Linked DNA regions of Cryptosporangium aurantiacum. The protein of the gene in region 1 binds, or shares a complex with, the protein of each later gene. Links are inferred from orthologs where the notes say so. Each region holds a gene or a part of one and is shown in the gene's direction. Other genes may lie near its edges.

Region 1 (5,770 bases):
GGCGTGTGGCGGGACGTGCTCGACCTGGTGCTGCCGGTGCGGTGCGTGGGCTGTCGTGGCCCCGACGGGCCGCTCTGCCCGGTGTGCGGGCGGTCCGCGCTGCACACCCAGCCGTCGCTCGTCCCGGCCTGCGACCGGCCGGGTGGGGACGGCCCGGCGATCTGCGTCGCGGCGGGGGTGTACGGCGGGGCGTTGCGCTCGGCGCTGATCGCCTACAAGGAGCGTGGCCACCGTGCGCTGGCCCGCCCGCTCGGCGCCCGCCTGGCAGCGGCCGTAACGGTGGCCCTCTCCGCCGCCGGGGGTTGGCCCGGCGGCGCGGGGCCGGTGGTGCTGGTGCCGGTGCCGTCCTCGGCAGCGGCGATCCGGGAACGCCACGGCGACCACATGGCTCGGCTGGCTCGCTGCGCCGCCGCCACGCTGCGTCAGCGCGGGTACCCGGTGCGTGCCGCCTCGCTGCTCACGCTGCGTCGCACGCCGTCCGACTCGGTAGGGCTCACCGCCGCCGAGCGCCGCGAGAACATCGCGGGGGCATTCCGGCCGGTCGGCGCACGTCCCTGGCGGCACCACCGCACTCCGAAAGGCAGCACGATCGTGCTGGTCGACGACATCGTCACGACCGGCGCGACGCTCGCGGAGGCCTGCCGAGCGGCGGAGGCGGGCGGGTTCGTGGTGCGGGCCGCGGCCCTCGTCGCAGCGACCTCGCGTCGGGTACCCGACGCGAACGGTGTTCGTCACGATAGGTAGCGCCAAAGTTGCGGAGTGGGTGCAGACTGCTCGTACAGCGTGTCGCCACGCGCGGTGTCTGATTCCATTCTGATGGAACCGAAAACCCGGTCACCAGGCATGACAAGCATACGGTTTGAGCAAACCGGATGAATTGGTCGGAGTGGAGGGGTGACGACCCCTACCCCGAAGAGTTAGCGTCAGGTTCCACAGCAGTTCTCGCCCTGAGTAGATGGATGACATCGAGGGGAGGTCGCCGCTCACCGGTTCCCTCCCGCCCCGTGTGACGGGCAAGGGTGACCGGTACCTCGTTGAGAAAGCCGCCCGGAGTCGGGCCGGCTGACCAGTTCGCGGAAGCGTGGAGGTACGTGTGGACATCGTCGTCAAGGGTCGTAACGTCGAGGTGCCCGATCACTACCGGCAGAACGTGAGTGAAAAGCTCTCTCGCGTCGAGCGCTACGACCAGAAATTGATTCGTATCGACGTCGAACTGTTCCACGAACCGAACCGTCGGCAAGCGCAGACTTGCCAGCGGGTCGAGATCACCGTCAAAACCCGGGGTCCGGTGATTCGCAGCGAAGCCGCTGCAGCGGATTTCTACTCCGCATTGGACCTCGCGATCACGAAGCTGGAGAACCGTCTCCGTCGCGCCGCTGACCGCAGGCGCGTTCACCACGGTCGTCGCACCCCCGTCTCGGTCGCCTCGGCGATGGCGGAAGCGACCGCAGAGCTGCCGGCGCCGATGTGGGCGCTGCCGAACGGCTCGGAACCCACGCTGGAGGAGCACGGGTCGGTCGCTGTACTCGACGAGTGGGAGGACGGTCCGTGCCGGATCGTCCGCACCAAGGAGCACCCCGGTGAGCCGATGACCGTCGACGACGCCCTCTTCGAGATGGAACTCGTCGGGCACGACTTCTACCTCTTCAACGACAAGGACACTGGTCGGCCGAGCGTCGTCTACCGCCGCAAAGGCTACGACTACGGAGTCATCTGCCTGGGGATCTAGCGGCCGGCGGGCTCCACCGCCGTAGCAAATGCAAATGCAACAGCGTCATGCGGACGCTCGGCAGCGCGCCGGGCGTCCGCTTCGTGTCTACGGCGGGGACGCGAGGGCACGGGCCTGGACCCCGACGGCGGAGCGGAACCCGCCCACGGTGGCTCGCCGGACGGCGTCGATCTAGAGGTCGGAGGGCAACAACGAGCCGATCCAGGCATCCGCGCGGGAACCGTCACGGCGCCGGATGCGATCTCGCAGAACCCCCTCGACGGTGAAACCGGCGCGCTCGGCGACGGCGCGGGAGCCGTCGTTGCCGACCTCGGCGAGCCAGCAGAGCCGCGCCACCCCGAGCGCGCCGAACGCCCAGCGGGCGACGGCCAGCGTGCTCGCGGTCGCCACGCCGCGGCGGCGAGCCCAGGGAGCGGCCCAGTAGCCGACCTCGGCGAGCCCCTCGGGAAGGTCCATCGATACCAGGCCGACCGTGCCGAGCCCCTCGCCACTGACCGCGTCGAACACGCCGAACGGTGCCGCCCGACCCGACTTCCAGGATTCTTCGACGTACTCGGTGGCGTACGCGACGGCGTCGTCGAGGCGGTAGGGGGTGGGGACGCGGGTCCAGCGCTGGATTGCGGGGTCCTGGCAGGCGCGGAAGATCCAGTCGGCGTCGACGGCCTGGCACGGCCGCAGTTGGAAGCGGCCGGCGGCGATCTCCACGGTGTCCACCCCGACATCCTGGCCGCTCGACCCGGTGCGGGCAGCACTGGGTACGGCGCAAACGGGGAAATCTTCGGCAAAATGTCCCGGCCCGACTATTGTTCGGAGTTCCGCGGACGCCGGTGACCCACAGGTTGCCGCTCCCGGGAACCGTCGGCTCGCCGCTGCGGTTTACTGGGTGGGCTGTGACATGTTTTTGGCCGTGTGCCCCGACCGGTGGACGGCTGGCCGCGTAGCGCGGGAGGCCCGCCGCCGCACGCCCGCGCCTACGATGGCGGTAGGACATCTGAGGGAGCTGACCGAACCCGTGATCTTCGAGAAGATCCTCCGCGCCGGCGAGGGGCGGATCATTCGCCGTCTCAAGGCGATAGCCGACACCGTGAACTCGATCGAGGACGAGTACACGGACCTGACGGACGCGGAGCTGCGCGAACTGACCGACCAGTTCAAAGAGAGGTACGCGGACGGCCAGACGCTCGACGACCTGCTCCCCGAAGCGTTCGCCGTCGCTCGCGAGGGCGCCAGGCGCGTGCTCGGGCAGCGGCACTACGACGTCCAGCTGATGGGTGGCGCGGCGCTGCACCTGGGCAACATCGCCGAGATGAAGACCGGTGAGGGCAAGACCCTCACCTGTGTGCTCCCGGCGTACCTGAACGCGCTGGCAGGCAAGGGCGTCCACGTCGTCACGGTCAACGACTACCTGGCACAACGTGACGCCGAGTGGATGGGCCGGATCCACCGGTTCCTCGGGCTCTCGGTCGGCACGATCCTGCCGAACGCGCTGCCCGGCGCGCACAAGGCCGCGTACGAGTGCGACATCACATACGGCACGAACAACGAGTTCGGCTTCGACTACCTGCGCGACAACATGGCCGGTTCCGGCCAGGAGCTGGTCCAGCGCGGTCACTTCTTCGCGATCGTCGACGAGGTCGACTCGATCCTGATCGACGAGGCCCGTACGCCGCTGATCATCTCCGGCCCGGCTGAGCAGTCGGCGCGCTGGTACACCGAGTTCGCCCGGATCGTCCCGCGGCTGCGGCGTGACCGGGACTACGAGGTCGACGAGGGCAAGCGCACGGTCGGCATCAGCGAGGAGGGCGTCGAGAAGGTCGAGGACCAGCTCGGCATCGACAACCTGTACGAGGCCGTCAACACGCCGCTGATCGGCTACCTGAACAACGCGCTGAAGGCCAAGGAGCTCTTCAAGAAGGACAAGGACTACATCGTTGTCGACGGTGAAGTCCTGATCGTCGACGAGTTCACCGGTCGCGTGCTGCACGGCCGTCGTTACAGCGAGGGCATGCACCAGGCCATCGAGGCCAAAGAAGGCGTGAACATCAAGGACGAGAACCAGACGCTCGCCACGATCACGCTGCAGAACTACTTCCGGCTGTACGACAAGCTCGGTGGCATGACCGGTACGGCCATGACCGAGGCCGGCGAGTTCCAGAAGACCTACAGCGTCGGCGTCGTGCCGATCCCGACGCACCGGGACATGATCCGGCTCGACAAGGCGGACGTCGTCTACAAGACCGAACCGGCGAAGTTCGAGGCGGTCGTCGAGGACATCGCCGAGCGGCACGCCAACGGCCAGCCGGTCCTGGTCGGCACCACCAGCGTCGAGAAGTCCGAGTACCTGTCGACGATGCTCAACCGGCGCGGTATCCGGCACGAGGTGCTGAACGCGAAGAACCACGCGCGTGAGGCCGAGATCATCGCCCAGGCCGGGCGCGAGGGTGCGGTCACGGTCGCGACGAACATGGCCGGCCGTGGTACCGACATCATGCTCGGCGGCAACCCGGAGTTCCTGGCCGCTGCCGAGCTGCGCAACGGTGGCCACACCCCGGACGACGAGGACTGGGACGAGCTGCTCGAGGCCACGATCGAACGGGTCAAGGAAGAGGTCGAGGAGGAGGCCGAGAAGGTCACCGACGCCGGCGGCCTGTATGTCCTCGGCACCGAGCGGCACGAGTCGCGGCGGATCGACAACCAGCTGCGTGGCCGGTCGGGTCGGCAGGGTGACCCCGGTGAGTCCCGGTTCTACCTGTCGCTCGGTGACGACCTGATGCGACGGTTCAACTCCGGTGCGGTCGAGGCGATCATGGACCGCCTCAACATCCCGGACGACGTCCCGATCGAGTCGAAGATGGTCAGCCGCCAGATCCAGTCGGCGCAGACCCAGATCGAGCAGCAGAACGCCGAGGCGCGGAAGAACGTCCTCAAGTACGACGAGGTGCTCAACAAGCAGCGCCAGGTGATCTACGCCGAGCGCAAGCAGGTGTTGGACGGTGCCGACCTGCAGGAGCAGATGCGGCACATGCTGGACGACATCGTCGAGGCGTACGTCGGCGCCACCACCGGTGAGGGGTACGCCGAGGACTGGGACCTCGAGGAGCTGTTCAAGAGCCTCAACCTGATCTACCCGGTCTCGTTCACGCTGGAGGAGCTCGAGGAGGAGGTCGGCGGGCGCGAGGCGATCGACGCCGAGCTGCTGATCGCGCGGCTCACCGAGGACGCGCAGTCGGCGTACGACCTCCGCGAGAAGGAGCTCGGTTCCGAGCTCATGCGCGACGCCGAGCGGCAGATCGTGCTCGCGGTGCTCGACCGGAAGTGGCGCGAGCACCTCTACGAGATGGACTACCTCCAGGAGGGCATTGGCCTGCGGGCCTACGCCCAGCGCGACCCGCTGGTCGAGTACCAGCGTGAGGGCTTCGATCTCTTCAACGGGATGATGGAGGGCATCAAGGAGGAGTCGATCCGGCTGCTCTTCCACGCCGAGATCCAGACCGAGGAAGCGCCCGCACCGGCTCCGTCGGCCGACGACTCGCCCACCGTGGAGACGCCGATCGAGCGGCACGTCGAGGTGCAGGGGCTGATCAAGCCGCGCCCGTCGAACCAGCCGCTGCAGTACAGCTCGCCGACGATCGACGGCGAGGCCGGCACCGGTGGCGGTGTCGCGGTGGCGACCGAATCGCCGCTGGGTGCGGCGGCCGGGTCGTCCGGGACGTCCGGGGGCCGGAAGGCGGCGTCGCCGGGGCAGAAGGTCGGTGCGGGTCCGTCGCGGAACGCGCCCTGCCCGTGTGGCTCGGGCAAGAAGTACAAGCGCTGCCACGGTGCGCCGGGCGGTCCCGCGTAGGTCTTTCATTCGGACGCCCGGCGCGGCGCCGCCGCAGGACGGTCACCGTCCGCAGCGGCGCCGCGCGGCGTTCAGCGCGGCGGTTGCGCCGCGTTTGCGCGGCGGGGAACGCTGGGTAGGCGTTGGTAGGGTTAACTCCCGGCAGGGTCCCGGTCGCCGCCGATGCTGGCGGCGCATCGTCCGGCCCGCCGGTCCCACCG
Region 2 (5,319 bases), on another replicon or contig:
CCCGAAGGGGACGCTCACCCACCAGGTCGTCGAGCCGATCACGATCGGTCGCGGCGAGGACGGTTCGATCGAGGTCTCGCGCCCGAACGACGAGCGTCGGGCGAAGGAGCGTCACGGGCTGACCCGCACGCTGGTGGCGAACATGATCGCCGGCGTCACCAACGGGTACAGCAAGACCCTGGAGATCCAGGGCACCGGTTACCGCGTCCAGGCCAAGGGTTCCGACCTCGAGTTCGCGCTCGGGTTCAGCCACCCGGTCACCGTCCGGCCGCCGGAGGGAATCTCCTTCCGCGTCGAGAAGCCGACCCAGTTCGTGGTCGAGGGCATCGACAAGCAGCTGGTGGGCGAGGTCGCCGCCAACATCCGCAAGATTCGTCCGCCGGAGCCTTACAAGGGCAAGGGCGTTCGATACCAGGGCGAGAACGTCCGGCGTAAGGCCGGAAAGGCAGGTAAGTGATGGCTGCGTCTCTGCTTCAGCGCAAGTCCGGCGCCGGCGTCTCCGCCGTCCGCCGGGTGGGCAAGGCGCGTCGCCACTTCCGCCTGCGGAAGAAGGTCGTCGGCACCGAGGCCCGTCCGCGTCTGGTCGTCACCCGGTCGACGCGACACATCTACGCCCAGGTCATCGACGACACGGCCGGCCGCACGGTCGCCTCGGCGTCGACCCTGGACGTGTCGATCCGCGGTGGCGAGGGCGACAAGTCGGCCCTCGCCAAGAAGGTCGGCGCGCTGGTCGCCGAGCGGGCGAAGGCGGCCGGTGTCGACGCGGTCGTGTTCGACCGCGGCGGCAACAAGTACCACGGGCGGATCGCGGCTCTGGCCGACGCTGCCCGCGAAGGTGGGCTGGAGTTCTGATGATCGCCAGCACCGAAAACACTTACGAGGGGAACGTCTGATGCCTGGTCAGCAGCGCCGAGGCGGTGGAGGCGGGGACCGCCGGGACCGCCGCGACGGCGGGCGGGGCGGAGCGGCCCCGGAGAAGTCGCCTCACATCGAGCGCGTCGTCGCCATCAACCGTGTGGCGAAGGTCGTCAAGGGTGGTCGTCGCTTCAGCTTCACCGCGCTGGTCGTGGTGGGCGACGGTGACGGCACCGTGGGTGTCGGTTACGGCAAGGCGAAGGAGGTGCCGGCCGCCATCGCCAAGGGCGTGGAGGAGGCCAAGAAGCACTTCTTCAAGGTGCCGCGGATCGGCTCGACCATCGCTCACCCGGTTCAGGGTGAGGACGCCGCCGGCGTCGTCCTGCTGAAGCCCGCCAGCCCCGGTACCGGTGTCATCGCCGGTGGTCCGGTGCGCGCGGTGCTGGAGTGCGCCGGCATTCACGACATCCTGAGCAAGAGCCTCGGTTCGTCCAACGCGATCAACATCGTGCACGCCACGATCGCGGCGCTGAAGATGATCGAGCGTCCCGAGGCGATCGCGGCCCGCCGCGGTCTGCCGCTCGAGGACGTCGCTCCCGCGGCGCTGCTGCGGGCTCGGGCCGGAGGGGAGTGACATGGCACGCCTCAAGGTCACCCAGATCCGGTCGGTGATCGGCACCAAGCAGAACCAGCGTCACACGCTGCGCTCGCTGGGGCTCAAGCGGATCAACGACGTCGTCGTGAAGGAAGACCGCCCCGAGATGCGCGGCATGGTGCACACCGTGCGGCACCTCGTGACGGTCGAGGAGGTCGAGTAACGCCATGGCCCTCAAGGTCCATCACCTGAAGCCGGCCCCCGGCGCCCACACCCCGAAGACCCGTGTGGGTCGCGGAGAGGGCTCCAAGGGTAAGACGGCTGGTCGCGGTACCAAGGGAACCAAGGCCCGCTACCAGGTTCCGGCGCGCTTCGAGGGTGGGCAGATGCCCATCCACATGCGACTGCCGAAGCTGAAGGGCTTCAAGAACCGGTTCCGCGTGGAGTACCAGGTCGTCAACCTGGACCGGCTCGCCGAGCTGTTCCCGGACGGCGGCGAGATCGGCCCGGAGGAGCTCGCGCTCGCCGGTGCCGTTCGCCCGAACCGCCTGGTCAAGATCCTGGGCGACGGCGACCTCGGTGGCGTCAAGCTCACCGCGTCGGCGCACAAGTTCTCGGCCACCGCCAAGGAGAAGATCCTGGCGGCCGGCGGCACGGTCAACGAGATCACCGAAAGCTGAACCACTGCGGCGTCCGGCCCGGGCGGAACTCGCCCGGGCCGGACGCCGTTGGTCTCTATGGCTCCTCAGGCCCCTCTCAGGGAGCTGTGCTCACGCCGAGATTCGACGTGGGCCATCGGAGACCGACCGACTGTTAGAGTCGCACCACAGGCCCGCGCCTGACGGCGGAGCGGGCTGCCCCGACCACACTGGGCCGCGGCTGACCTCTCTGGGTCACCGGCCTGACCGATCAGCGGGCCACGACGATGGGTCCGTGCGCAGGAGGACTTGTGCTCGCCGCCTTCGGTAGGGCGTTTCGTACGCCCGACCTGCGCAAGAAGATTTTCTTCACGCTGTTCATCATTGCGATCTACCGAGTCGGCGCCACGCTGCCGTCACCAGGCGTGTCCGTCACCAACATCAATCAGTGCATCGACCAGCTCAAGACTGGTGGTGGCAGCGAGGTCCTGACGCTGCTGAACCTGTTCAGCGGAGGCGCACTCCTCCAGCTGTCGGTGTTCGCGCTGGGGATCATGCCGTACATCACGGCCAGCATCATCCTGCAGCTGCTCGTCGTGGTCATTCCGCGGCTCGAGCAGCTGCGCAAGGAAGGCCAGGCGGGTCAGGCCAAGATCACGCAGTACACGCGTTATCTGACTATCGGCCTGGCCGTTCTCCAGTCGACCGGTTACATCGCGCTCGCCCGGAGCGGCAACCTGTTCCAGGGCTGCAACCTCTCGATCATCCCGAGCAACACCGCCCAGCCGCAGTGGCTGACGCTGACCACGCTGGTCCTGACGATGACCGCGGGTACGGCAGTGGTCATGTGGCTCGGCGAGCTGATCACGGACCGCGGCGTCGGCAACGGCATGTCGGTCCTGATCTTCACCTCGATCGCGGCGCGCATGCCGTACGAGGGCAACAACATCCTGGAGACCAAGGGCGGTCTGGTCTTCAGCATCGTGCTGGTGATCGTTCTGGTCGTCATCGCGCTCGTCGTCTTCATCGAGCAGGCGCAGCGGCGGATTCCGGTCCAGTACGCGAAGCGGATGATCGGCCGGCGAATGTACGGCGGCACGTCCACCTACATCCCGCTGAAGGTGAACCAGGCCGGCGTCATTCCGGTGATCTTCGCCTCATCGCTGCTCTATCTGCCGCAGCTGTTCAGTCAGCTCGGTGACCCGGAAAACCCGGGTTCGGTGCAGCGATTCGTGGACAAGTGGATTACGCCCGCGGACTCGTGGCTCCACATCCTGCTCTATTTCGGCTTGATCGTCTTCTTTACGTACTTCTACGTGGCGATCACGTTCAATCCGACCGAGGTCGCGGACAACATGCGGAAGTTCGGTGGCTTCGTGCCGGGCATCCGGCCCGGTCGGCCCACCGCGGAGTACCTCGGCTACATTCTGAGCAGGATCACCCTGCCGGGGTCGATCTACCTGGGTATCATCGCGGTTCTTCCGAACTTGTTCATCTCCCTGCTCGATGACGGCGGCAACAACACGCAGAACTTCCCCTTCGGGGGTACGGCGGTACTGATCATCGTCGGTGTCGGTCTCGAGACCGTTAAACAGATCGAGAGCCAGCTCATGCAGCGCAACTACGAAGGTTTCCTCCGCTAGTGCGGCTGGTACTGGTCGGCCCCCCGGGTGCGGGCAAGGGGACTCAGGCCGAGTTCATCGCAGCTCACCTCTGCGCGCCCAAGATCTCTACCGGTGACCTCTTCCGCTACAACGTGGGCCAGGGGACGCCGTTGGGTGTCGAGGCGAAGAAATACATGGACGCCGGTCAGCTCGTGCCGGACGAGATCACGATCAACATGGTGCGGCAGCGTCTCGCCGAGCCGGATGCGGTGGACGGGTTCCTGCTCGACGGGTTCCCGCGGAACGTCCCGCAGGCCGAGGTGCTCGACGACATGCTCAAGGAGCTCGGCGTCAAGATCGACGTCGTGCTCGAGCTCGTGGTCGAGGACGACGAGGTGATCCGGCGGCTCTCCGGGCGGCGTACCTGCCGGGGCTGCGGAAAGATCTGGCACGTCGAGTTCGACCCGACGACGGTCGAGGGCGTGTGCGACCGGTGCGACGGTCAGCTGTTCCAGCGGGACGACGACAAGCCGGAGACGATCGCTAAGCGGCTCGAGGTCTACCACGAGCAGACCGAGCCGCTCGTCGACTTCTACAGCGCCCAGGGCAAGCTGGTGGGGATCGACGCCACCGGCCCGGTCGAGGACGTCACCGACCGCGCCATCGACGCGCTAGCGCCGTTCGAGTAGAAGAATTCGCATCCGAGCGGGCCAGGCTTTCGCCTGGCCCGCTCTGCGTTCTGGGGCGACTTTCGCTCCAAGCCTGCTTCGCGGACGCCCGGCAGCGCACCGTCGCGGACGCCGAGCTAGTGTCGAATCCGTGTTCAGGACGCAGGAGATCCAGCTCAAGTCGCCCGCCGACATCACGTTGATGCGTGCCGCCGGGCTCGTCGTCGGGAAGACGCTGGAGCGTCTGCGCGCCGCGGTGGCCCCCGGCGTCTCGACCGCCGACCTCGACGCGATCGCCGAAGACTCGATCCGCTCGCTGGGCGGGATCCCGTCCTTCAAGGGCTACCACGGCTTCCCCGCATCGATCTGCGCGTCGGTCAACGACCAGGTCGTGCACGGCATCCCGCGCAAGTCCCAGGTGCTCGAGGACGGCGACCTGATCTCGATCGACTGCGGCGCGATCGTCGACGGCTGGCACGGCGACTCGGCGATCACCGTCGGCGTGGGCACGGTCGACGCTGCCTACCTGAAGATGGCGCAGGTCTGCGAGGACGCGATGTGGGCCGGGTTCGCGGCCGCGCGCGTCGGAGGCCGGCTCACCGACATCAGCCACGCCGTCGAGACCGCGGTCCGCGCCGGCGGTAAGTACGGGATCGTCAAGCACTACGGTGGCCACGGCATCGGCACCGAGATGCACCAGGATCCGCACGTCCTCAACTACGGCAAGCCGGGACGCGGGCCGAAGCTGCGGGTCGGGATGGCGCTGGCGATCGAGCCGATGATCACGATGGCCGACCCGGAGACCGATGAGCTGGAGGACGGCTGGACGGTGGTGACCGTCGACGGCTCGCGCGCGGCGCACACCGAACACACGTTTGTCCTGACCGACGACGGCCCGTGGGTGCTGACCGCGCTGGACGGCGGCGTTTCCCGCCTCGGCGACGCGGTCACCCGGCAGC

Evidence for each region.
Region 2: the proteins of secA (region 1) and secY are in contact, whole or in part, in a crystal structure (PDB 3DIN), measured with the Thermotoga maritima proteins. The link is inferred for Cryptosporangium aurantiacum from one-to-one orthologs. Residues at the interface, in WP_004082002.1 of Thermotoga maritima: Glu261, Ala262, Arg263, Lys300, Ala301, Arg302, Thr303, Ile304, Ile305, Leu323, Tyr324, Asp325, Pro326, Val329, Ser330, Tyr333, Ile336, Lys340, Phe345, Val349, Glu363, Phe364, Tyr374, Ser375, Gly376, Gly377, Glu393, Ile395, Thr482, Ser483; in WP_004081795.1 of Thermotoga maritima: Glu108, Gly109, Glu110, Glu111, Ala236, Glu237, Arg238, Arg239, Ile240, Thr241, Ile242, Gln243, Tyr244, Ala245, Arg246, Arg247, Val248, Thr249, Gly250, Arg251, Arg252, Val253, Tyr254, Gly256, Ala257, Ser258, Thr259, Tyr260, Leu261, Pro262.

Annotation. Positions count from the first base shown.
Region 1 is NZ_FRCS01000028.1:37,957-43,726, reverse strand. What follows is about bases 2,335-5,770. They hold secA (preprotein translocase subunit SecA), read left to right. Parts: upstream 2,335-2,705; coding sequence 2,706-5,570; downstream 5,571-5,770. Other genes in these bases: BUB75_RS41790 (GNAT family N-acetyltransferase), read right to left, coding at 2,335-2,443. Outside these bases: BUB75_RS41800 (ComF family protein), read left to right, coding at 4-744; hpf (ribosome hibernation-promoting factor, HPF/YfiA family), read left to right, coding at 1,094-1,729; more of BUB75_RS41790, read right to left, coding at 1,901-2,334. UniProt on the Escherichia coli protein: Required for protein export, interacts with the SecYEG preprotein conducting channel.
Region 2 is NZ_FRCS01000005.1:511,531-516,849, reverse strand. What follows is about bases 1,581-4,565. They hold secY (preprotein translocase subunit SecY), read left to right. Parts: upstream 1,581-2,399; coding sequence 2,400-3,731; downstream 3,732-4,565. Other genes in these bases: map (type I methionyl aminopeptidase), read left to right, coding at 4,512-4,565; BUB75_RS20015 (adenylate kinase), read left to right, coding at 3,731-4,381; rplO (50S ribosomal protein L15), read left to right, coding at 1,678-2,130; rpmD (50S ribosomal protein L30), read left to right, coding at 1,581-1,673. Outside these bases: rplF (50S ribosomal protein L6), read left to right, coding at 1-457; rplR (50S ribosomal protein L18), read left to right, coding at 457-852; rpsE (30S ribosomal protein S5), read left to right, coding at 893-1,489; more of rpmD, read left to right, coding at 1,491-1,580; more of map, read left to right, coding at 4,566-5,319. UniProt on the Escherichia coli protein: The central subunit of the protein translocation channel SecYEG. Consists of two halves formed by TMs 1-5 and 6-10.